Regions from separate parts of the Pseudomonas sp. LBUM1670 genome, predicted to be linked through region 1. Evidence: riboswitches for the same ligand, from Rfam matches in the RefSeq annotation. Region 1 holds a riboswitch; the other holds the start of a gene.
The links. A riboswitch is a leader RNA that binds a small molecule or an ion and turns the genes downstream of it on or off. The one in region 1 is predicted to bind cobalamin.
Positions count from the first base shown of each region.

Region 1 (10,102 bases):
ATTGACCGCGTAATCGGCCCAGCGAAATTTCTGCAACGGCGCGAGATCGCTCGGGGTGGCGTGAAACTGCGGGAACGTGTGAGCCTTGCCGGGAAACGTCAGGCTGTTGAACAGGAACAACCAGGGCTTGCTGCCCTGCTGCTTTTCGATGGCGAAACCCAGCAGGCCTGTGCGACGGGATTCGGCCAGGTCCATGGCCAGCAGCACGCCGTTGGTGCCGGCGTAGGCTTTGACGCGGAAATCGTCCTGACTGTTTGTGGCTAGAACACGCATGATTCACTCCTGTGAATGACTGCTTTCAGAGCATAGGGCAGCGTTGCGGATTGGCCGTGATTATCCGATACCGAGGTGATGCTTTCGCGAGCAAGCCCGCTCCCACAGGGGATTTATGAACGCCACAGATCAACTGTGGGAGCGGGCTTGCTCGCGAAGAGGCCCGCACAAACACTGCAAAACTCACCCTGAAATCAGCTCGTCAATATGTCGATAATCCGCTTGCAGTTCTACTGCCAACTGCCGCGCCCGACCCAACCGAATCGGCCCCCGCTCAATATCAATCAGCACCCCCGGACACTCCAGCGCCGGCAACCTCGACCAATCCTTCAATCGCCCATCCGTCACCAGCAACAACCGCTGCTGTTCCGCCGGACAGCGTTTTTGTCGTGCCGCGAGCCATCGCCCCGCTTCGCCGAGCGCCGCCAGCAACGGTGTGCCACCGCCCGCACCGAGGCCATCGAGCCAGTGGCGTAAACCGGTAGAAGCTTTCAACCCCTGCACTTGCCACGTGGGTGCATGACCGCTGGCCGTCAACAACGCCAGGCGCGCGCGCTGACGGTAAGCGTCGTCGAACAATTGCGCCAACAAACCCTTGGCATCGCTCAATGCCTGGTGGCGGCGCGTCGAGGCCGAGGCGTCGACGATCACCAGCCACAGTTCGTGGGGCGAACGGGTGCGCACATGAAACAGGACATCCTGGCGTTGACGAGGACGGCCATTGAGCAAGGTGCCGGGCCAGTCGATCGAGCCGCTGCGCGCGGCCTGACGTTTACCCTGTTTGCCGTTGGCCAGCCGTCCGGCACGGGGTCTGGCATTCGCCCCCGCATCAGATCGAGGGCGAATGCCTAGGGCTTTTTTGGCCAGCTCGGCACTTCACGTCGGGCACCGACCGGCAGCGCCTGGGCAGGCATTTCGCCCCACTGGCCCTGGCCTTCACTCGGACTGGAATGTTGTGGTGCGGGTTGCTGGGCCTGCTGCGGCGTCGGTGGCGATTGTTCGCGACGACGGTGACGCAAGGCGAATTCGGCGACCGCGTCGATATCGACCTCGGCAATGACGCTCGCACCCCGCCACGCCGCATGGGCACGGGCGGCACGCAGCCAGACCAGGTCGGCGCGCAGGCCGTCGACACCGGCGGCAAAACAGCGCTCGGTAATCTGTGCCAGCGCTTGATCGTCGAGGGGAATGCTTGCCAGTGTGCTGCGCGCGTTCTCACAACGTTCGCGCAGGGACTGCTGATGACTTTCCCACTCGGTGCAGAACCGTTGCGGATCGCTGTCGAAATCCAGACGCCGGCGGATGATCTGACCACGTTGGGCCGGTGCGGTATGGCCACTGAGCGCCACGTTCAAGCCAAAGCGGTCGAGCAATTGCGGCCGCAGTTCACCCTCTTCCGGGTTCATCGTACCGATCAGTACGAACTTCGCTGAATGCCGGTGGGAAATGCCGTCGCGCTCGATCAGGTTGGTGCCGCTGGCGGCGACGTCGAGCAGCAGGTCGACCAGATGATCGGGTAGCAGATTGACTTCATCGACGTAAAGCACGCCGCCGTCAGCCTTGGCCAATACACCGGGAGAAAACTGCGCACGACCTTCGCTCAGGGCCGCGTCGAGGTCGAGGGTGCCAACCAGGCGCTCTTCGGTAGCGCCGAGCGGCAAGGTGACGAATTGACCGCTGGCGAGCAGGTCCGCGAGGCCGCGGGCCAGGGTGGATTTGGCCATGCCGCGCGGACCTTCGATCAGCACGCCGCCGATTTTCGGGTCGATGGCGGTGAGGTACAGGGCAAGTTTCAAGTCGTCGGCGCCGACCACGGCGGATAAGGGGAAATGCGGGATGTCGGTCATGTCGGGGTTTCTCATCATGGTCGGGGTGAACGATCTTTCACAGGCGCCGTTACCCCTGTGGGAGCGGGCTTGCTCGCGAAAGCGGTGTGTCAGCCAATACCAATGTCGACTGAAACACCGCTTTCGCGAGCAAGCCCGCTCCCACAGGGTTTGCGGCGCATCAGCTGTCTTCTTCTATATCCAGCAACAAATTCTCCAGCGCCTCGCGGTACTCGCCCGGTTCCTTCCACATCCCGCGCTGCTGCGCTTCCAGCATCCGCTCGGTCATGTCGCGCAAGGCATGCGGATTATGTTCGCGAACAAACTCCCGGGTCGCCGGGTCCAGCAAATAAGCATCCGCCAGCAACGCGTACTGGTGATCGTCGATCAGTTGCGTCGTCGCGTCGAAGGCGAACAGGTTATCGACCGTCGCCGCCAGTTCAAACGCACCTTTGTAGCCGTGGCGCGTCACGCCGTCGATCCACTTCGGATTGGCTGCCCGCGAGCGGATCACCCGGTTCAACTCTTCCTTCAACGTGCGAATTTTCGGCAAGTCCGGCTGACTGTGATCGCCATGGTAACTGGCCGCTGCTTCGCCGCTCAGGCTTTCCACGGCGGCGAGCATGCCGCCCTGGAACTGGTAATAGTCGTTGGAATCGAGCAAGTCATGCTCGCGGTTGTCCTGGTTTTGCAGCACGGCCTGAACCTGGCTCAGGCGCTGGGCGAACTGCTCGCGGGCCGCGGTGCCTTCGTCTGTACCGCCGTAAGCGTAGCCGCCCCAGTTCAGATACACCTCGGCCAAGTCCTCGCGGCTCTGCCACAATCGACCGTCGATGGCGCCCTGCACACCCGCGCCATAAGCACCGGGTTTTGCGCCGAAGATTCGCCAACCGGCCTGGCGCCTGGCCGCTTCCTCATCGAGCCCCGATTGCAGTAGCATTTCACGCTCGGCGCGGACCTTGGCGGCCAATGGATTGAGATCGTCCGGTTCATCCAGCGCGGCGACCGCTTGCACGGCGGCGTCGAACAGGCGGATCAGATTGGCAAAGGCATCACGGAAGAACCCGGACACGCGCAAGGTAACGTCGACCCGCGGACGGTCGAGCAGACTCAGCGGCAGAATTTCAAAATCATCGACGCGCTGACTGCCCGTCGCCCACACCGGGCGCACGCCGATCAGCGCCATGGCTTGCGCGATGTCATCGCCGCCGGTGCGCATGGTCGCGGTGCCCCAGACCGACAGGCCGAGCTGACGCAGGTGATCGCCGTGATCCTGCAAGTGCCGCTCGAGAATCAGGTTCGCCGACTGGAAACCGATGCGCCAGGCGGTGGTAGTCGGCAGGTTGCGCACGTCCACCGAGTAGAAATTGCGCCCGGTCGGCAGCACGTCCAGGCGACCACGACTTGGCGCACCGCTCGGGCCGGCCGGGACGAAACGACCGCTGAGGGCGTCGAGCAGACCGCGCATTTCCGCTGGGCCGCAGGCGTCCAGCCGTGGCGCGACCACTTCGCGCAGGTTGTCGATGATCGCGCCCACGTCAGACCAACCCGGACCCTGTGGGAGCGGGCTTGCTCGCGAAAGCGGTGTGTCAGTCGATATTGATTTGCCTGACACACCGCTTTCGCGAGCAAGCCCGCTCCCACAGGGTCCGGGTTTGGCTTGAGGATGATTTAGAGTCTGCGAGACCAGTTGAGCTGCGAACAGTTCAAGGCGTTCGCGGGTGTCACCAGCGGTGCGCCAGACTTCATCAGCGACGCGCTGCAATTCAGCCGGCCGCGGCCCGACCCAAGGCTCAGCCAACGCACAATCCAGAGGATCGAAACCCAATTCAAACGCCTTCGCCAACGCCCGCAACAAACTCGATTGTGCCCCTCGCCCATCGCCTCGCGGAATCCGCAACAGCGCCAGCAACGTATCGATGCGCAAACGCCCGGTCGGCGACTCGCCGAAAATGTGCAGGCCATCGCGGATCTGCGACTCTTTCAAATCGCACAGGTAAGTGTCCAGACGCGGTAACCAGATCGCCGCATCAGTATCGCTGTCGAGCTTCTCGTCCAGCTGCAGTTCACGGTCGATGTGCGTGTCGCGCACCAGTTGCAGTATGTCGCGCTGCAACTCCCGGGCGCGACGCGGATCAAGCAATTGTGCTTCGTAATATTCGTCGGCCAACAGCTCGAGATTACGCAGCGGACCATACGTTTCGGCGCGAGTCAGCGGCGGCATCAGGTGATCGATGATCACCGCTTGCGTGCGACGCTTGGCCTGGGCACCCTCGCCCGGATCATTGACGATAAACGGATAGATGTTTGGCATTGGCCCGAGCAACGCGTCCGGCCAGCAGCTTTCCGACAGCCCGACGCCTTTGCCCGGCAGCCATTCGAGGTTGCCGTGTTTGCCGACGTGGATCACGCCGTGAGCGCCGTAGGTGTTGCGCAACCAGAAGTAGAACGCCAGATAGCCGTGAGGCGGCACCAGGTCGGGGTCGTGATACACCGCGCTCGGGGCAACCTGATAACCCCGCGCCGGTTGAATGCCGATGAAGGTCAGGCCGAAACGCAGCCCGGCGATCATCATCCGTCCGCCGCGGAACATCGGATCGTTTTCGGGCGTGCCCCAGCGTTCCAGCACGGCTTGACGGTTGGTCTCGGGCAAGGCGTTGAACATCAGGTTGTAGTCGTCCAGCGCCAGGCTTTGATGACACGGACGCTGGTCGAGGGTATCGAGGTCGTTGCTGACACCGCCGAGCAATTGCTGGATCAACGCGGTGCTGCTGTCCGGCAGTTCGGCGGGCAGCGGATAACCTTCTGCGTGCAACGCACGGAGGATATTCAACGCGGCGGCCGGCGTGTCGAGACCGACACCATTGCCGATCCGTCCGTCGCGTGTCGGGTAGTTGGCGAGGATCAGCGCAATGCGTTTTTCGCTGTTCGGCACCCGCGCCAGATCAATCCAGCGCCGCGCCAGTTCGGCGACAAAGTCCATGCGCTCAGGTGCAGGCCGATAGCAGACCACATCGGACTGACTGCGCTCGCTGCGCCACGCCAGGTCCTTGAAGCTGATCGGGCGGCTGATGATTCGCCCGTCCAGCTCGGGCAGCGCAATGTGCATCGCCAGATCCCGCGGGCCGAGGCCTTGCTCGCTGGCACGCCAGCCGGGTTCGTTGTCCTGGGCGCAGATCGCTTGAATGACCGGGATATTGCGGCAAAACGGTCGCAAATGCGGCGCTTCGGGGCTGGACTGGGCGAAACCGGTGGTGTTGAGAATCACCCCTGCTTCGACCTCATCCAGCCAGTCCTCGACCACCGTCAGGCAGCCGGGCTCCTTCAAACTGGCCACGGCAATCGGCAACGGGCTCAACCCCGCCGCTTGCAAGCGCTGGCAGAAAACATCGATGAATGCGGTGTTCGCCGCCTGCAAATGCGAGCGGTAAAACAGCACCGCCGCCACCGGTTGACCGGCCTGCCAGTCGGCCTGCCAATCACTCAATGCGGCGGGGCTTTTTTGCGGGTGGTAGATCGCGGTGCGCGGCAGGGTTTGCGGTTCGGCCCACGCATAATCGCGATCCAGCCAGCGATTGGCGAGGCAGCGAAACAGGTCGAGCGCGTTGGCCATGCCGCCCTGACGCAAGTAGTGCCAGAGCCGATCGCGGTCTTCAGGCATCACCGTGCTCAGGTCGCTGAGCTCCGGGTCCGGGCGATCATCGCCGGGCACCAGAATCAGCTGTACGCCACGCTGCGAAAGCTCGACCAGACGCTCGACGCCGTAGCGCCAATAGGCGATGCCGCCGTGCAGCGAGATTAAAATCACCTTGGCGTGGCGCAGCACTTCGTCGACATACAAATCGACCGAGGCGTGATTCTGAACCTGCATCGGGTTGGCCAGGCGCACGCTCGGGTAGTCGTCGGGCAACTGCTGCGCCGCTTCGGCGAGCAACGCCAGGCTGGAATCGCCGCTGCACAGGATCACCAGCTCGGCGGGGGTTTGTCCAAGGTCGGCAATGTTGTCATCCGAGACGAAACCGCCGGGCTGGGTCCTGAGCAGGTGCATGGGTTAAACGCTGAGCGCGGCGCGCAATTGCGCTTCGAGTTGCGCGGCGTCCAGCGCCTGACCGATCAACACCAGACGCGTGGTGCGCGCTTCATCGGCGCCCCACTGACGGTCGAAATGCTTGTCGAATCGCGTGCCCACGCCCTGGATCAGCAGGCGCATCGGTTTGTTCGGGATGGCGGCAAAGCCTTTGACGCGCAGGATGCCGTGCTTGACCACCAATTGGGTCAGCGCGTCCAGCAGCAGGCTTTCGTCGGCTTGGGGCAGTTCGATGGAAATGGAGTCGAACGCGTCGTGATCGTGATCATCTTCGCCTTCATGGTGGTGATCGTGATGGCTGTGACGGCTGTCGATGTGTTCTTCAGAACCGGCGCCGAGGCCAATCAGCACGTCCAGTGGCAGACGACCGCTGCTGGCTTCGATGACTTTCACCGCCGGCGGCAGTTCTTCGGCGACTTCCAGGCGTACGCGGGCCAGGTCTTCCGGGCTGATCAGGTCGGCCTTGTTGAGGATCACCAGGTCGGCGCTGGCCAGTTGGTCGGCGAACAGCTCGTGCAGTGGCGATTCGTGGTCCAGGTTCGGGTCGAGTTTGCGCTGGGCGTCGACCTGATCCGGGAAGGCAGCGAAAGTGCCGGCGGCAACGGCCGGGCTGTCGACCACGGTGATGACCGCGTCCACGGTGCAGGCGCTGCGGATTTCCGGCCACTGGAAGGCTTGCACCAAAGGCTTCGGCAGGGCCAGGCCGGAAGTTTCAATCAGGATGTGATCGAGGTCGCCGCGACGGGCAACCAGTTCGCGCATCACCGGAAAGAATTCTTCCTGAACGGTGCAGCACAGGCAGCCGTTGGCCAGTTCGTAGACCCGGCCGTTGGCTTCTTCTTCGGTGCAACCGATGGAACACTGCTTGAGGATTTCGCCGTCGATGCCCAGCTCGCCGAACTCGTTGACGATCACCGCGATGCGGCGGCCCTGAGCGTTGTCGAGCATGTGCCGCAGCAAGGTGGTTTTGCCCGAGCCGAGGAAGCCGGTAACGATGGTGACGGGGAGTTTGGCCAGTGTTTTCATCGGATGCCCTTTGGCAAGGTGGCGGGCATACGGGACGACGACCGCTGCTGCACAGGCAGGCGCGCGGAAGATTTCGCCACCGGATCACCCCGCCCGGTTGTAGTGAGAATTCGTGTCGAGGCAGGTCTCCTGGCTGGCGGTGTGCCTGTCGCTAGACTGGCGTTTGCTGCGCCTTCCCGCGGGCTCCAGGGCTGGAGCGTGCAGTGGCGTGGCAGCGAACATCACCGTTCACAGTTGCGGGGGCAGCCGCGGCATTGACCGCGTTCCCTTCTTAGCTTCGGCAAACGCCGAAGAACCTCGAAAGCGCAAGGCTACGCATCGTCTTGGGGCGGGTCAATGTCCACGCTGAGTTCTGTGGTGCCTGAGACGACGCCTTCGCGAGCAAGCCCGTTCCCACAGTTGATCGCGTTCCAATGTGGGAGCGGGCTTGCTCGCGATGAAGGCGCCTCGGTCTCGAGATGAGAACGCCTGCCAATTGACGCCCAACCCCCGCCCATGCTCTCCTACACGCCTTGTTACGGGTGCCCTTCACAGGGTGAAACGGGAAACCGGTGAATCATGTGCTTTACTCAAAGCCATGTCAGTCCGGTGCTGCCCCCGCAACGGTAAGCGAGCGAAGCGTCAGATCCACTGTGCCAGCAGTTCGGCATGGGAAGGTGACGCTTGCAGGTTTCGGCTGACGCCCAAGCCCCTCGCGAGCCCGGAGACCGGCCCGCAACACAAAGTGACGATTACGTTCACTGAATAACAAACCCGCGGTGGGCGGGCGCTGTTTGAATCTCTGCGAGCCCGATTCGCAGGGCTCTTCCATGCGCTCTATTCACCCGCTGACAGACCAGAGGGAAGCGCCATGTCGATCATCAGCAGCACCGGCCACACATCCGCCAGCACCACCACTTCAACCCTGACTCAACGCCTGACCGTCGCCGTCTGTGCGTCGATCCTGGGCGCGTGCCTTGTGTATTTCGCCGGTTTCTCGCACATCGAAGCGGTGCACAACGCCGCACACGATACCCGTCACAGCTCCGCGTTCCCGTGCCATTGAGACCTGCCGACATGATCAAGCGTATCGCGCAAACCGCAGGCTTTACCGGGCTGCTGGCCGCCCTGCTGCTGACCCTGCTGCAAAGCTTCTGGGTCGCTCCGCTGATTCTGCAGGCGGAAACCTACGAAAAATCCGAACCGGCTGTTGTTGAGGTTCACGAACATGCCGCCGGTGCCGCCGCTCATTCCCACGATGCCGAAGCCTGGGAACCTGAAGACGGCTGGCAGCGCGTGCTGTCGACGACGGGCGGCAACCTGGTGGTTGCAGTGGGTTTCGCGCTGATGCTCGCCGGCCTCTACACCTTGCGTGCGCCGACCAAAACCTCCCAGGGCCTGCTTTGGGGCCTGGCCGGTTACGCGACGTTCGTGCTGGCACCGACCCTCGGCCTGCCGCCTGAATTGCCCGGCACTGCCGCGGCGGATCTGGCACAACGGCAAATCTGGTGGATCAGCACTGCAGCGTCCACCGCTGTCGGCATCGCGCTGATCGTGTTCAGCCGTCACTGGCTGATGAAGATCCTGGGCGTGGCGATTCTCGCCGTTCCTCACGTCATCGGCGCACCGCAACCGGAAGTGCACTCGATGCTCGCGCCGGAAGCCCTGGAAACGCAGTTCAAAATCGCTTCGCAGCTGACCAACGTGGCGTTCTGGCTGGCCCTGGGCCTGATCAGCGCCTGGTTGTTCCGCCGCAAAAGCGATGGCCAATACCACGCATGACAGACACTGGCACAGCGCCGACGTTAGTGGTCGGCCTGGGCTGCCAGCGCGGCTGCCCCGTCAGCACACTGCGGGCATTACTCGATCAGGCGTTACAGGCGCATCAAATCGGACTTCACCAGATCAAGGCCCTGGCCAGCATCGACTTGAAGCGCGACGAACCTGCTCTGATCGAGCTCGCCGCACAACTCTCGCTGCCCTTGATGTACTTCAGCAGCGAACAACTGGCCGGCTATCAATCGCGACTCAGCCACCGCTCAGACATCGCTTTTGAACGCACCGGCTGCTATGGCGTAGCAGAAAGTGCCGCCCTCGCCCTCGCTGAACAACTGGCTCAGGCACCGGCAAAACTGCTGATCTTGCGACAAAAATACGCCCAGGCCACCCTGGCATTGGCCGGCACTGCGTAAAATCCTCGATAATCCCGCCTTCGATCATGAGCAATCTTCATCTGAAGCCTTGCCCAGACCTTTTTCTGACAGGAAACGACGATGACCGTCTACTTCATTGGCGCAGGTCCCGGCGACCCGGAACTGATCACCGTCAAAGGCCAGCGCCTAATCCGCAGTTGCCCGGTGATCATCTACGCCGGTTCCCTGGTGCCCGCCGCGGTGCTGGAAGGCCATAGCGCCGGACAGGTGGTCAACAGCGCCGAACTGCACCTGGAACAGATCATCGAACTGATCAAGACCGCCCATGCCAATGGCCAGGATGTGGCGCGGGTGCATTCCGGCGACCCGGGTCTGTATGGCGCGATTGGCGAGCAGATTCGCTACCTGCGTGAACTCGACATTCCCTTTGAAATCATTCCCGGTGTCACCGCCACGGCGGCCTGTGCGGCGCTTTTGGGCGCGGAGTTGACGTTGCCGGACGTGTCACAGAGCGTGATTTTGACCCGCTACGCCGACAAGACTGCGATGCCCGCCGGTGAAGAACTGGGGAGTCTGGCGCAGCATGGAGCGACCATGGCGATTCACCTTGGGGTCAATCATCTGGAGAAAATCCTGGTTGAATTGTTGCCGCATTACGGCGCGGACTGTCCGATTGCGGTGATCCACCGGGCGACATGGCCGGATCAGGATTGGGTGGTGGGAACGATTGCGGATATTGCCGGGAAGGTTGAGGCGAA
Region 1 is NZ_CP166783.1:3,083,802-3,093,903, forward strand. Features, by position in the region: gene ACA073_RS13945 (phospholipase D-like domain-containing protein) at 1-273, opposite strand, end outside; gene ACA073_RS13950 (vWA domain-containing protein) at 457-1,002, opposite strand; gene ACA073_RS13955 (magnesium chelatase ATPase subunit I) at 1,122-2,120, opposite strand; gene cobN (cobaltochelatase subunit CobN) at 2,281-6,147, opposite strand; gene cobW (cobalamin biosynthesis protein CobW) at 6,151-7,212, opposite strand; cobalamin riboswitch at 7,315-7,527, opposite strand; cobalamin riboswitch at 7,715-7,942, shown strand; gene ACA073_RS13970 (CbtB domain-containing protein) at 8,063-8,257, shown strand; gene ACA073_RS13975 (CbtA family protein) at 8,269-8,973, shown strand; gene ACA073_RS13980 (cobalamin biosynthesis protein) at 8,970-9,383, shown strand; gene cobM (precorrin-4 C(11)-methyltransferase) at 9,465-10,102, shown strand, end outside.

Region 2 (10,102 bases), 1.3 Mb from region 1:
GGGCTTGATGCTGGTAGGGCTGGAGCTGGGGCTGCTGATCGGGATGATCGCCGGCCTGGCGGCGATTGTGCCGTACATGGGGTTTGTCATCGGGATTGGTGCGGCGCTGATTGCCGGCCTGTTCCAGTTTGGTGGCGACTTGTACCCCATGGTTGGCATCGTCGCGGTGTTCATGGTTGGCCAGGCCCTGGAGGGCATGGTGCTGACGCCGTTGCTGGTGGGCGACCGGATCGGTCTGCACCCGGTGGCGGTGATCTTTGCGATTCTGGCCGGTGGTGAGCTGTTTGGTTTCACCGGCGTGCTGCTGGCGCTCCCGGTGGCGGCGGTAATCATGGTGCTGGTGCGCCATGTGCATGATTTGTATAAAGATTCTGATATCTACAGCGGCGTCGACGAACCTGAGCTCTAGGGTTCGCCGGTGACGCGTTGCGGGCGGCCTGGTTCAGTGCCAGGCTGGCCCGTGTCCCATGGGCGGCATGTCACATGCGCCGCCAAAGAAACGCTCATGAAACCGGTGAGATAACGCAAACCTTTGATTTTGCTTATGGTCTGTCGCATTGTGCCGTCAGCTTCACGGGTATAAACTTCGCAAACTTTACACAGAGGCCACTAACGGTTCCTTTGGAACTGTTCAGTCAGCATGAAACCGATTCAGCTGCCCCTAGGTGTGCGTCTGCGTGATGACGCTACCTTTATCAATTACTACCCAGGCGCCAATGCCGCTGCACTCGGCTATGTCGAGCGGCTGTGCGAAGCCGACGCCGGTTGGACCGAAAGCCTGATTTATCTCTGGGGCAAGCACGGGGTAGGGCGCACGCATTTGTTGCAGGCGGCCTGCTTGCGCTTCGAACAGATGGGTGAGCCGGCGGTGTATCTGCCACTCGCCGAGTTGATGGATCGCGGTATCGAAATTCTCGACAATCTTGAACAGTACGAACTGGTCTGCCTGGATGATCTGCAGGCGGTTGCCGGCAAGGCGGACTGGGAAGAGGCGTTGTTCCATCTGTTCAACCGCCTGCGTGACAGCGGTCGACGCCTGCTGATTGCAGCCTCGACGTCACCGCGTGAATTGCCGGTGAAGCTGGCGGACCTGAAATCGCGCCTGACCCTGGCGCTGATCTTCCAGATGCGACCGCTGTCTGACGAAGACAAATTGCGTGCCTTGCAACTGCGTGCATCCCGTCGTGGACTGCACCTGACCGATGAAGTCGGGCATTTTATTCTGACCCGGGGCACTCGCAGCATGAGCGCGCTGTTCGAGCTGCTCGAACGTCTCGATCAGGCCTCTCTTCAAGCTCAGCGCAAACTGACCATTCCGTTTCTAAAAGAGACGCTGGGCTGGTAAACCTGGGTTTTGGCACATTTCAGGCGCCAGAAAGTTCGCTTTCCTACAAGGTGTAGGCCGCGCAAGTGTCTAAATGGGGCTTAAGCGCTTAGATGGAAACGCGAAACCGGAAAGTCACATAAAGTTCGATTGAATTTGCAAATGAGGATGATAGCGGGCATAGTCTCGGCTTCTTTACAACTATCAGCCACGGTCGTGCCCATGCTAAATCGCTTTGCACCCCTCGTGCCTCTCGCACTCGTCACCCTGTTATTCGGTTGCGCTGCCCACTCTCCAGTGTCGGAACAAGCGCCTCAACAGCAGGTTAAAAATTCAGTTACTGCGCAATCCTCTTCCGTTCTCTTCCAGGAAGCTCTTTACCAGGACGGCGTGGCCACCGATAACGAACTGACAGACTTCGCCGATGGCAAGTCCTACCAGCTTCCGGTTCTGGCCGACAGCATTCTCGAACGTGGCATGTCCCTGATCGGTACCCGTTACCGTTTCGGCGGCACCTCCGAGGCTGGCTTTGATTGCAGCGGCTTCATCGGTTACCTGTTCCGTGAAGAGGCCGGCATGAACCTGCCGCGTTCCACTCGCGAAATGATCAACGTGGACGCACCGCTGGTTGCTCGCAGCGCCCTCAAACCGGGCGATCTGCTGTTCTTCGCCACCAATGGCCGTCGCGGTCGTGTCAGTCACGCCGGGATCTACCTCGGCGACAACCAGTTCATCCACTCCAGTAGCCGCAAAAGCGGTGGTGTCCGGGTCGATAGCCTGGGCGACAGCTACTGGAGCAAGACCTTCATCGAAGCCAAGCGCGCACTCGCGATGGCACCGACCGTGGTCACGGCACGCAAGTAACTGTCTAGCCTGTCGCCACATCGGTGGCGACAAAGGCCGCTCTGCAACAGAGTAGGCGGATAGTTTGTAAGGCGAACTTAAAGTCTTACTTGAAGTTTGCCGCGTACCCGCTAGAATCCTGATCTATTATTGATGGCAAACCGCCTGCGTCCTGCGCAGGCGGTTTTCTTTTCTGTCCTGTCGGCAGAAAAAAGCCGCAGCCAGATCAGGATGTTCTGCTTATGACGATGTCGGCCCGCCTCTCACTCATGTTCTTCGCCGCGCTGCTCAGCGCGTGCGCCAGTCGCACACCGCCCCCTGCGCCGGTGGTTCGCGCGCCGATTGTTTTCGGTTCTTCCCAGGCATTTTCTCCCGAGGCAGAAGACGTGCTGTTCCGTGCGTTGGGCCTCGTGGGCACGCCTTACCGCTGGGGCGGCAACACGCCGGATTCCGGGTTCGATTGCAGTGGCCTGATCGGTTATGTCTACCGTGACGTCACCGGCATCTCTCTGCCGCGCACCACACGCGAGATGATCAGCATGCAAGCGGCCAATGTCGGCAAGGAAGGCCTGCAAACCGGCGACCTGATTTTCTTCGCCACCAATGGCGGCTCTCAGGTCAGTCACGCCGGGATCTATGTCGGCGAAGGCCGCTTCGTCCATGCGCCGGCCACTGGCGGCACGGTGAAGCTCGACAGCTTGTCCAAAGCTTATTGGCAGAAAGCCTACCTGAGCGCCAAGCGTGTTTTGCAACCCGAGCATTTGGCGCGCAATCCTTAGTTCCAAGAGGTTGTTGTCATGACCGCCCGCACGCTCAATCTCGACGATTCCCTGTATCAATACCTGCTCGACGTTTCCCTTAGGGAAACGCCGCTGCTCAAGCGTTTGCGCGATGAAACCCAGGCGCTGCCGATGGCGCGCTGGCAGGTGGCCCCAGAACAGGGGCAATTCCTCGCATTGCTGGTGAAACTCACTGGCGCCAGGCACTTGCTGGAAGTCGGCACGTTCACCGGTTACAGCGCGTTGTGCATGGCGGCGGCATTGCCGGATGACGGTTCGCTGATCTGCTGTGACATTCCTGGCGACTACAACGCCACGGCGCGCCGTTACTGGCAGGAAGCGGGGCTTGCCGAACGAATTGACCTGCGCCTGGCGCCCGCGCTGGAAACCCTGGCTCAGTTGGATCAGCCCGAACAATTCGATTTGATTTTCATTGATGCCGACAAGGCTAACTATCCAGCCTATCTGGAGCACGCGCTGCGTCTGCTGCGCGTCGGTGGTCTGGCGGTGTTCGATAACACGCTGTGGAGCGGGCGGGTGCTTGAGCAGAATCCCGAGAGTGAAGACACCCGAGCCATCCAGGCGCTTAATCTCGCCTTGAAGGATGACTCGCGGGTGGATTTGTCGTTGTTGCCGCTAGGAGATGGATTAACCCTCTGCCGCAAGCGTTAGCCGCTGATCCGTGTGGGAGCGGGCTTGCTCGCGAAGGCGATGTGTCAGTCAAAACTAATGTCGACTGACACACCGCCTTCGCGAGCAAGCCCGCTCCCACATTTATTATGTATTGGCAGTTGGAAATTACTTAACTGCCGAAACCCGCCACACCTTATTCCCCACATCATCCGCCACCAGCAAGTCCCCTTGCTGATCAATCACCACACCCACCGGCCGGCCCATGGCATCTTCATCTTTATTCAGGAAACCCGTGAGCACATCAACCGGTTGCCCGGTCGGCTTGCCCGCACTGAACGGCACGAAAATCACTTTGTAACCACTGTGCGGGTTGCGGTTCCACGAGCCGTGCTGGCCGATGAAGGCGCCTTCCTTGAATTGCGTTGGCAGCGTGTTGCCTTCAGCGAACGTCAGGCCCAGTGACGCGGTATGCGGGCCGACCGCGTAGTCCGGCGCGATAGCCTTGGCGACCAGGTCCGGGTTTTGCGGCTCGACGCGAATGTCGACGTGCTGGCCGTAATAGCTATAAGGCCAGCCATAGAACCCGCCGTCCTTCACGGAAGTGATGTAGTCCGGCACCAGGTCGCTGCCGATTTCATCCCGCTCGTTGACGGCTGTCCACAGTGCGCCGCTCTGCGGCTCCCAGGCCAAACCATTTGGATTGCGAATCCCCGAGGCGAAGATCCGGTGATTGCCGGTGGCACGATCCACTTCCCAGATTGCCGCGCGACCTTCTTCCTGATCCATGCCGTGTTCGGCGACGTTGCTGTTGGAACCCACCGTAACGTACAGCTTGCTGCCGTCCTTGCTGGCGATGACATTTTTGGTCCAGTGGTGGTTCAGCGTGCCGCCCGGTAGATCAACCACTTTGATCGGCTGCGACTTGATCGCCGTGTCGCCGTTCTCATAGTGGAAGCGCAGCAAGCGGTCCGTGTCAGCGACATACAGGTCATTGCCGACCAGGGTCATGCCGAAGGGCGAATTGAGGTTTTCCAGAAACACCGTGCGGGTTTCGGCGATGCCGTCGTGGTCCTTGTCGCGCAGCAATGTGATGCGGTTCGGGCTGGGTACGCCGGCACCCGCGCGGCCCATGGCTTTCTTCATGACCCAGCCTTTAACGCCTTTGCCATCGTCGGGTTTGGGCGGCGCGTTGGTTTCGGCGACGAGCACGTCACCGTTCGGCAGCACATACAGCCAGCGCGGGTGATCGAGGCCTTCGGCGAACGCGGCCACCTGAGTGCCCGGTGCGGCGGTGGGTTTCGCACCGTCCGGCCAGCCGATCGCCGGGGCGATGTTCACCGTCGGGATCAGGGTTTTGTTCGGTTCGGGCAGTTTGGGCGACGGGCCGGTGCCGTCGGAGACTTGCAGTCTGGAGGTTTCGCCGCAGGCGGCGAGCCCTCCGGCGAGGGCGATGACGAGAACGAGCGGGGGCTTGCGCATGCTGATCTTCCCTATAAATGCAGTGACCTGATCAATAGAGAAGCGCAAACCCGCGATGGTTCAACCAGTCAGCCGCGAGCTTCCTTGAACAGCACGGCGATACCGGGGTGATAGTGGCCGGCTTCGTTGCGCAACTTGCGGTAGGCGTAGGGGAAATACCAGGCGACGGCGCAGGTGTGTTCCTTTTGCAGGTCGTCGACCATGTCCTGGAGTTCTTCCGGGGTAGCGCTTTGCTGGGCTTTTTGCGGTGCAACGAACAGGCAGCCGAGTTTCAGGTCGCTGGCGTAGCTGATGCGCCTGGCGTCGCTGGTGATATCGGCCAGCGCCTGTGTCAGGTTGAGGCTGTTGACCCGTGGCCAGCGCTGCGTGGCTTGAAGGTAGGCACGCTCTTCGCGGGTGGCGATGAACAGGTCGGCGCGGGCGTTGCGTTCGCCTTCTTCGTTCTGTTTGCGGGTCGGTGTCTGTTGCAGCGTGACCATTTCCGCCATCCACGCGGCGGCCGAGAGCAAGCCGAGGTTGGCGTTTTCGTCGTACCAGTAAGGCGTGTCGTTATCGCCGCGCACGGCGTTGTAGCGGTCGATACAGTCAAACCAGCGTTCGAGAACCGGGCGCAGGAATTCCAGCTTCGGATTGCTGACGATCATGCCTTGCATGTGGCTTACCCTTGTTATTGTGATATGGGGTTGTGGCTCTTTGATATCATTGCTGGAAGTGAGGCACAAGATTGGCGTCGGTTAATTGATCAACGGCAGTTATTCGCCCCACGGCTTCCCGGCTTTAATTGACGCTCCACCCCCAACCCTCTAACCTTCGCGGCTTGTTTCAGGTGCTCTGTGGCCTTGGTCGACAGAGTGAAACAGGGAAGCCGGTGAGTGCGTTCGTTCAACTCATGAACAATCACGATCCCGGCGCTGCCCCCGCAACGGTAAATGTGTGAAGACTGCGCCTTGAGCCACTGTGTCGATATCGACATGGGAAGGCGCGCAGTCAGGCGTAACGCCGCTCATGAGCCCGGAGACCGGCCTGATCCATCCAGCGGCATCACGGTGGGCGATGCCAGGCTTCTTGCCGTCTATTCTTGTGCCTGCCCGCCGTTATCCAGCCTCAACGGAGAGCTCCCCATGACTGATTCCCCTGATCGTGACGAACGCCACCTGGCGCGCATGCTGCGCAAAAAAGCCGTGATCGACGAACGCATCGCCAACTCACCGAATGAGTGCGGCCTGCTGCTGGTGCTGACCGGCAACGGCAAAGGCAAAAGCAGTTCGGCGTTCGGCATGCTCGCCCGCTCCATGGGTCACGGCATGCAGTGCGGCGTGGTGCAGTTCATCAAGGGCCGCAACAGCACTGGCGAAGAACTGTTCTTCCGGCGCTTTCCCGAGCAGGTGCGTTTTCATGTGATGGGCGAGGGCTTTACCTGGGAAACCCAGGACCGCCAACGAGACATCGCCGCCGCCGAAGCCGCGTGGGCCGTTTCCCGCGATCTGTTGCGCGATCCGTCGATCGGTCTGGTGGTGCTGGATGAGTTGAACATCGCCCTCAAGCACGGTTACCTCGACCTCGATCAGGTGCTCAGCGACTTGCAGGCGCGTCCGCCGATGCAGCACGTGGTGGTCACCGGTCGCGGCGCCAAGCCGGAAATGATCGAACTGGCCGACACCGTCACAGAAATGGGCGTCATCAAGCACGCCTTCCAGGCCGGGATCAAAGCGCAAAAAGGCGTCGAGCTGTGAATCAACCACGTCATTGCCCGGCGGTCTTGATTGCCGCGCCGGCCTCCGGTCAGGGCAAGACCACCGTCACCGCCGCGCTGGCCCGTTTGCATCGCAATCAGGGGCGCAAGGTTCGCGTGTTCAAATGCGGACCGGACTTTCTCGACCCGATGATTCTCGAGCGCGCCAGCGGAGCGCCGGTCTATCAACTGGACATGTGGATGGTCGGCGAGCAGGAAAGTCGTCGGCTGTTGTGGGACGCCGCCGGCGAAGCTGATCTGATCCTGATCGAAGGCGTTATGGGGCTGTTCGACGGCACGCCGTCCAGCGCCGATCTGGCGCGACACTTTGGCGTGCCGGTGCTCGGCGTGATCGACGGCACGGCGATGGCGCAAACGTTCGGCGCGCTGGCTTTGGGGTTGGCGAAATATCAGCCGGACTTGCCGTTTGCCGGGGTGCTGGCCAACCGCGTCGGCACCTTGCGTCATGCGCAATTGCTCGAAGGTAGCCTCACTGAAGGCCTGCGCTGGTATGGCGCGTTGTCCCGGGAAACCGGGATTGAATTGCCGAGTCGGCACCTCGGTCTGGTTCAGGCCAGCGAGCTGAACGATCTTGATCTGCGCCTCGATGCGGCGGCGGATGCCTTGGCCAGCAGTTGCGAAGTCGAGCTGCCACCCGCAGTGGAATTCGCTGCACCTGATGTGATCGCTGCCGAGCCGTTGCTGGCCGGTGTGCGGATTGCCGTGGCCCGTGATGAAGCCTTCGCATTCACCTACGGCGCGAGCCTGGATCTGTTGCGAGCCATGGGCGCCGAACTGCTGTTTTTCTCACCGATCCGCGACACGCAATTACCGGAGGCCGACAGCCTCTATCTGCCGGGCGGTTACCCGGAATTGCACCATGTGGCGCTGGCACAGAACACCCCGATGCTCAACGCCATCCGCGCTCACCACGCGGCGGGCAAACCGTTGTTGGCCGAGTGTGGCGGCATGCTGTATTTGCTCGACTCGCTGACCGATGTCGAAGGCACTCGCGCAGAGCTGGTCGGTTTGCTGGCCGGTGATGCGGTGATGCAGACACGGCTGGCGGCGCTGGCGTTGCAGGCGGTCGAATTGCCGGAAGGCTCGCTGCGCGGGCACACCTATCACCATTCGTTGACCAGTACCGAACTTGAGCCGATTGCCCGTGGCCTCAGCCCTAACGGCGGGCGTGGGGCGGAGGCGGTTTATCGTGAGGGGCGGATGACGGCTTCTTATGTGCATTTCTATTTTCCGTCCAATCCGTCGGCGGTTGCCGCGCTGTTTGCGCCTGACCTTCAGACCGCTTTCGCGAGCAAGCCCGCTCCCACATTGAATGGCGTATTGCCTGTAGAAACGCGGTCAACTGTGGGAGCGGGCTTGCTCGCGAAGAGGTCATGACTGACAACGCATTCAGCCAGGCCGAACGCGAAGCGGTGTATCGCGCCATCGCCGAACGCCGCGACATGCGCCACTTCAGCGGTGGCACCGTCGAACCCGAGTTGCTCCGGCGCCTGCTCGAAGCCGCGCACCAGGCGCCGAGCGTCGGCCTGATGCAGCCTTGGCGATTCATCCGCATCAGCGATCGCGCCCTGCGCGGCAAGATCCAGTTGCTGGTGGAAGAAGAACGCATCCGCACCGCTGAAGCCCTTGGCGAACGCACCGACGAATTCATGAAACTGAAAGTCGAAGGCATCAACGACTGTGCCGAGGTGTTGGTCGCCGCGCTGATGGACGATCGCGAACGCCACATCTTCGGCCGCCGCACCTTGCCGGAAATGGACATGGCCTCGTTGTCCTGCGCGATCCAGAACCTGTGGCTGGCCTCCCGTGCCGAAGGACTGGGCATGGGTTGGGTGTCTTTATTCGAGCCGCAAGCCCTGGCCGACCTGCTGGGTTTGCCTGCCGGGGCCAAGCCTCTGGCGATTCTTTGCCTCGGGCCGGTCAAGGAATTCTATCCGGCGCCGATGCTGGTACTCGAAGGCTGGGCGCAGGCGCGTCCGCTAAGCGAATTGCTGTATGAAAATTATTGGGGAGTGAGTCAATGAGTGTGGCGTTGTTGAGTGTCGCCGCGGTTGCGCTGGATGCGCTGCTGGGTGAACCCAAACGCTGGCATCCGCTGGTGGCGTTCGGCCGTTTTGCCGACCGCATCGAACAACGTTTCAACGGCGGTGGACGCGGCTGGCGCAGTCACGGCGTTACCGCCTGGGTGATCGCGGTCGTGCCGCTGACCTTGCTCGCCACGGCTTTTTCCTGGGCGCCTTATGTAGGCTGGATCGTCGAGATTCTCGCGCTCTATTGCGCGCTCGGCATGCGTAGCCTCGGTGAACACGTCGAACCGGTTGCCAAGGCGCTGCGCAGTGATGATCTGGAGGAAGCGCGCAAACGCGTCGGTTACCTGGTCAGCCGCCAGACCAGCGAACTGGATAAAACCGAAGTCGCCCGCGCCGCCACCGAATCCGTCCTGGAGAACGGCAGCGACGCGGTGTTTGCCGCACTGTTCTGGTTTGCCGTGGCGGGCGCGCCCGGCGTGGTGCTCTACCGATTGAGCAATACGCTGGATGCGATGTGGGGTTATCGCAACGAGCGCTTCGAACGTTTCGGCTGGGCCGCGGCGAAGATCGACGACGTGCTCAACTACATTCCTGCGCGGTTGGTGGCGTTGACCTACGCGCTGCTGGGCAAAACCCGTCTCGCGCTGAAATGCTGGCGTATCCAAGGCCCGACCTGGGACAGCCCGAACGCCGGTCCGGTGATGGCTGCAGGGGCCGGTGCGCTGGGTGTCGAGTTGGGCGGCGCGGCGATTTATCACGGTGAATTGCATCAGCGTCCGCAGTTGGGCGAAGGCGCGCCGGCGGACGCCGACTCCATCGACCGAGGCTGGAAATTGGTCCGGCGCGGGGTATGGTTATGGCTGCTGATTCTCTGCGTGGGGGCTGAATTCTATGCTTGAGCACGGTGGTCGGTTGCGCAAGGCGGCGCTCGAATACGGTATCGCCGAAGCCGATTGGCTCGACCTGTCCAGCGGCCTCGCGCCCTGGCCGTTTCCGGTCCCGGACATTCCGTTGCGCGCCTGGGCGCGATTGCCGGAAACCGATGACGGACTGGAGCAGGCGGCCTGCGATTACTACGGTGCCGCGCAAGTGCTGCCGGTGGCCGGTTCTCAAATGGCGATCCAGTTGCTGCCGCGTTTGCGTCGGGTCGGCAAGGTCGGCGTGCTGTCGCCGTGTTACGCCGAGCACGCCGAAGCCTGGCGCCGCAGCGGTTACATCGTGCGTGAAGTGTTGGAGCAGGAGGTCGACTTCTTCCTCGACA
Region 2 is NZ_CP166783.1:1,739,251-1,749,352, forward strand. Features, by position in the region: gene ACA073_RS07980 (AI-2E family transporter) at 1-409, shown strand, start outside; gene hda (DnaA regulatory inactivator Hda) at 641-1,345, shown strand; gene ACA073_RS07990 (C40 family peptidase) at 1,547-2,188, shown strand; gene ACA073_RS07995 (C40 family peptidase) at 2,410-2,946, shown strand; gene ACA073_RS08000 (O-methyltransferase) at 2,965-3,618, shown strand; gene ACA073_RS08005 (PQQ-dependent sugar dehydrogenase) at 3,745-5,058, opposite strand; gene ACA073_RS08010 (hypothetical protein) at 5,127-5,711, opposite strand; cobalamin riboswitch at 5,866-6,099, shown strand; gene cobO (cob(I)yrinic acid a,c-diamide adenosyltransferase) at 6,180-6,791, shown strand; gene ACA073_RS08020 (cobyrinic acid a,c-diamide synthase CobB) at 6,788-8,188, shown strand; gene bluB (5,6-dimethylbenzimidazole synthase) at 8,185-8,835, shown strand; gene cbiB (adenosylcobinamide-phosphate synthase CbiB) at 8,832-9,740, shown strand; gene cobD (threonine-phosphate decarboxylase CobD) at 9,733-10,102, shown strand, end outside.
Region 2: it holds a riboswitch for cobalamin, as region 1 does, so the genes downstream of both, cobO (cob(I)yrinic acid a,c-diamide adenosyltransferase) here and ACA073_RS13970 (CbtB domain-containing protein) in region 1, are expected to answer to the same signal.